DNA from 2 places in the Nocardioides dongxiaopingii genome. Region 1 is predicted to be linked to the other one. Evidence: predicted binding sites of a transcription regulator. Region 1 holds the regulator's gene; the other holds the start of a gene.
What was found. Region 1 encodes LexA, which represses DNA repair genes until DNA is damaged. Its sites were predicted from a motif close to TCGAACANNTGTTCGA; they were not measured.
Positions count from the first base shown of each region.

Region 1 (2,196 bases):
GCTCTTGACCGCGCGGTAGCCGGAGGTCAGGTAGGCCTGCTGGACGCTGGTGAGCGTGTCGACCGCCGTGGCGACGTACTCCGGGGTCGAGGCGTGCTGGCCGCTGGTGACGTAGTGGACGCACAGGGTCGCGGTGCAGACCGGGGTCTCCTCCTCGACGCTGCCGTAGTTGAGGTAGCCGTCGCCGCCGGAGCTCGTCGGGCGCTTCATCAGCGCATCGGCGGCCGCCCGCTCGGCGTCGGGGAGGTCGGCGCGGGTGTTGGCCAGGTCGCGCAGCACCATGGTGGCGTCGCGGCCGGCGGCGCCGTCCTCGCGGATGCTCTCGGCGCGGCGGAGCGCGTGGGAGGCCTGCCGGACCGACGGGTCGGTCGCCGTGGCCTGCTTGGAGTCGGTGTCACCCGAGGGGACCCGGGCCACCGACGGACCCGCCAGGGCCGCGAGCATGCCGATCAGCAGGGCGCCGACGGCGCCCAGCACGACCAGCGCGCGGACGCTGGCCTGGGTTCGGGGACGAGTGCGCAAGCGCATGGAGGCTCCGTTCGTGAGTGGGGCCACAACCTAACCCGGCGCACCGACAGTTGCCGAGCCGCCGGGACAGGGACGACGAGACCGCCACCGGCGTCGTGCCGGTGGCGGTCTCGGGGTCGTGCGAAGCCTGCGGACGGGCCGGGGGTCAGACCTTGCGGAGCACCGCGGTGACGATGCCGAGGATCGAGGCGTGGGTGCCGTCGATCGGGTCGAACGCCGGGTTGTGCGGCAGCAGCCATACCTGGCCGTCCTTGCGCTGGAACGTCTTGACCGTCGCCTCGCCGTCGATCATCGCCGCGACGATGTCGCCGTTCTCCGCGGTCTGGGCCTGGCGGACCACGACGTAGTCGCCGCTGCAGATGGCCGCCTCGATCATCGACTCCCCGGACACCTCGAGCATGAACAGCTCTCCGTCGCCGACCAGCTGGCGGGGGAGCGGGAAGACGTCGTCGTAGGTCTGCTCGGCCAGGATCGGACCGCCGGCCGCGATCCGGCCCAGGAGCGGGACGTTGGTGGGCGGCGGGGCGGTGTCGCCGATGCCGGTCTCGTCGATCGAGGAGTCGTCGCTGCTGCCCAGCGAGCGCCGCGCGGCCATCACCTCGGGCAGGAACACCTCGAGGGCGCGGGGACGGTTCGGGTCGCGCTTGATGAAGCCCTTCTGCTCCAGCGTGCGCAGCTGGTGGGCCACGCTCGAGGTGCTGGTGAGCCCGACGGACTCGCCGATCTCGCGCATGCTCGGCGGGTAGCCGCGCAGCTCGATGCTGTCCTTGATGGTGGCCAGGACGCGCTGCTGACGCGGGGTCAGGCCGGTCGCGTCGGCGGGACCGTCCGGGAGCTCGGTGATCTTCGGGGTGCCAGTACGTGTCCGGGGCATGGCTGCAGCGTGCCACCGATCGCCACCGTGTTCAAACAGGTGTTCGAACGGCGTGTCGCGCCCGATCCGGGCGGCCAGGTCAGCTGGGTCGTGGGAACACGCGTTCGACTCGGGGGTTGCATCGTTCGAACACCTGATCTAGTCTCGCTCATGTGTTCGATCGAATGTCTGATCGAGAGCGGTGCACCAGCAGGACTGTCGGTGCCTCCCGTTAGACATCGAATCGTCAGCAACATCCTCGGCTCCACCAGCACGGCCACTTCCCCAGGAGGCACCCATGAGCACCACGACGATCGCACCCACCGCCCTGTCGGCTCCTCGCGTGCCCGACTACCGGCTGACCCGCCGCGGACGTCTCGTGGTGCTGGTGCTGGCGCTGCTGGTCCTGGCCGCCGTCGGCGTCGCCTTCGCCGGCAACTCCATGGCCACCGCGGAGCGGGAGGCCACCGAGACGATCGTGGTCGCGCCCGGTGAGACCCTGTGGAGCATCGCCTCCGACGTGAGTGACGGCGACGACGTGCGCGACACGATGAACCACCTCGTCCAGCTCAACGACCTCGCCGAGGTGTCCCTCGACGCGGGTCAGCGGCTGGAGGTCCCGGTCGACTGAGACCGCACCGACGTCGTCCGCCGCTTCGACCCCGGCGGGCGATTCATCAAGGGGAACACCGGGGGCGGAGCCGAGGGAAGACGGCTTCGCCCCCGTTCCGCGTCCGCACGACGCCGGCCCGGGTGTCGTGGGGTGGCACGTCAGCCGAAGAGCGAGCCGAGGTCCCGGGGGTCGCCGCCGCCGC
Region 1 covers NZ_CP040695.2:3,322,102-3,324,297, reverse strand. Annotated here, with positions in the region: gene FE634_RS15540 (MXAN_6640 family putative metalloprotease) at 1-528, opposite strand, end outside; gene lexA (transcriptional repressor LexA) at 674-1,402, opposite strand; gene FE634_RS15530 (LysM peptidoglycan-binding domain-containing protein) at 1,680-2,012, shown strand; gene FE634_RS15525 (hypothetical protein) at 2,153-2,196, opposite strand, start outside.

Region 2 (2,196 bases), 780 kb from region 1:
GAGGGTGCGCGGACGCAGCGCCGCCTCGATCGCGCGCTCGTCGCCCTCCGCCTCCGCGGCGGTCACCGACACCGGGCCGGCGGGCCCGCCACCGGTCATGGCGGCGAGGTGGCGCTCCTCGGCGGCGCTCAGCTCGTCGTCGTGTCCGCGCGTCACCGGCTCAGGCCTTGCTCAGCGAGCGCAGCGCCGCGCGCAGCAGGGCGCCGACGTCGGGCACCTCGCCCGCCTCGGGGGCGACCGCGTCGACCGCCTTCTCGGCATCGCGCGTCGTCCAGCCGAGGCCGACGAGCCCCTGGTGCACCTGCTCGCGCCACGCCTCCGCCGAGGCGGCCGCGACCGAGCCGGGCCGGACGCCGGTGGGCGCGCCGATCCGGTCCTTGAGCTCGAGGATGATCCGCTGCGCGCCCTTCTGGCCGATGCCGGGCACCTTGGTGAGCGTCTTGACGTCGTCGGAGGCGATCGCGCGGCGCAGGTCGTCGGGGGCCAGGACGGCGGTGATGGCCTGCGCGACCTTCGGGCCCACCCCGGACGCGGTCTGGACGAGCTCGAAGATGCTCTTCTCGTCGTCGTCGACGAAGCCGAAGAGCGTCAGGGAGTCCTCGCGCACGATCATGCTCGTCGGCAGCGTCGCGGTGTGGCCGGCGCGGAGGGTCGCCAGGGTGCCGGGGGTGCACATGACCTCCAGGCCCACTCCCCCGACGTCGACGACGGCGCTGCTGAGGGTGACGGCGGCGACCTGGCCGCGGACGTAGGCGATCATCGGGTTCTCCTGCCGGCCGCGGCGACCGCGGCGTCGATCCGGGACTGGGCGCCGCCGCGCCAGATGTGGGTGATGGCCAGCGCGAGCGCGTCGGCGGCGTCGGCGGGCTTGGGCGGCCGCTCGAGGCGCAGGATGCGGGTGATCATGGCGCCGACCTGCGCCTTGTCGGCGCGACCGTTGCCGGTGACGGCCGCCTTGACCTCGCTCGGCGTGTGCAGCGCCACCGGCAGTCCCCGCCGCGCGGCCACCACCATCGCGATGCCGCTGGCCTGGGCGGTGCCGATGACGGTGCTGATGTCGGAGCGGGCGAAGACGCGCTCGACCGCGACGGCGTCGGGGCGGTGCTCCTCGATCCAGGCCTCCACGCCCTTCTCGATCGTCACCAGCCGCTCGGCGACCGGCAGGTCGGAGGACGTGCGCAGCACGTTGACGTCGACCAGCGTCAGCGGCCGGCCGACGCTGCCCTCGACGACCCCCATGCCGCACCGGGTCAGCCCGGGGTCGATGCCCAGCACCCGCACCTGTCCACCCCTCGCGTCTCGAACGTGTGTTCGGAGCCAACGGTAACCGGCCCCACCGGCCACGCCCCGCTGCGACACACCCCCACCGAGTCGGCGCGGAGGTGAAGTCGGATCGCGCCGAGTCGGCGCGGAGGTGAAGTCGGATCGCGCCGAGTCGGCGCGGAGGTGAAGTCGGATCGCGCCGAGTCGGCGTTGCGGTTGAGCGCGAGCGCCGACTCGGCCCGGGGGTGGTGGTGGTCGGCCTAGGCGTCGAGCTCGGCCATGACGTCGTCGGAGACGTCGTAGTTGGCGTAGATGTTCTGGACGTCGTCGAGGTCCTCGAGGACGTCGAAGAGGCGGAAGAACTTCTCGGCGCCGTCGGCGTCGAGCTCGACCTTGTTGTCGGGGACGAACGACGCCTCGGCGGAGTCGTAGTCGATGCCCGCGGCCTGGAGGGCGGTGCGCACCGAGACCAGGTCGGTGGCCTCGGAGACGATCTCGAAGGCCTCGCCGAGGTCGTTGCACTCGTCGGCGCCGGCCTCCAGCGTGGCCTCGAGGACGTCGTCCTCGGAGACCGTCCTGCCCTCCTGCTCGGCCGGCACGATCACGACGCCCTTGCGGTTGAACAGGAACGACACCGAGCCGGGGTCGGCCAGCGAGCCGCCGTTGCGGCTCATGGCGGTGCGGACCTCCATGGCGGCGCGGTTCTTGTTGTCGGTGAGGCACTCGATGAGCAGCGCGACGCCGGCCGGGCCGTAGCCCTCGTACATGATCGTCTGGTAGTCGGCCCCGCCGGTCTCGGCGCCGGAGCCGCGCTTGACCGCGCGCTCGATGTTGTCCTTGGTGACCGACGACTTCTTCGCCTTCTGGATGGCGTCGAAGAGCGTCGGGTTGCCGGCGGGGTCACCCCCGCCCATGCGGGCGGCGACCTCGATG
Region 2 covers NZ_CP040695.2:2,540,237-2,542,432, forward strand. Annotated here, with positions in the region: gene ruvB (Holliday junction branch migration DNA helicase RuvB) at 1-99, opposite strand, end outside; gene ruvA (Holliday junction branch migration protein RuvA) at 161-760, opposite strand; gene ruvC (crossover junction endodeoxyribonuclease RuvC) at 757-1,272, opposite strand; gene FE634_RS11945 (YebC/PmpR family DNA-binding transcriptional regulator) at 1,524-2,196, opposite strand, start outside.
Region 2: ruvC (crossover junction endodeoxyribonuclease RuvC) is a predicted target of LexA. The motif match lies at 1,300-1,315, and genes of this name have one in related genera.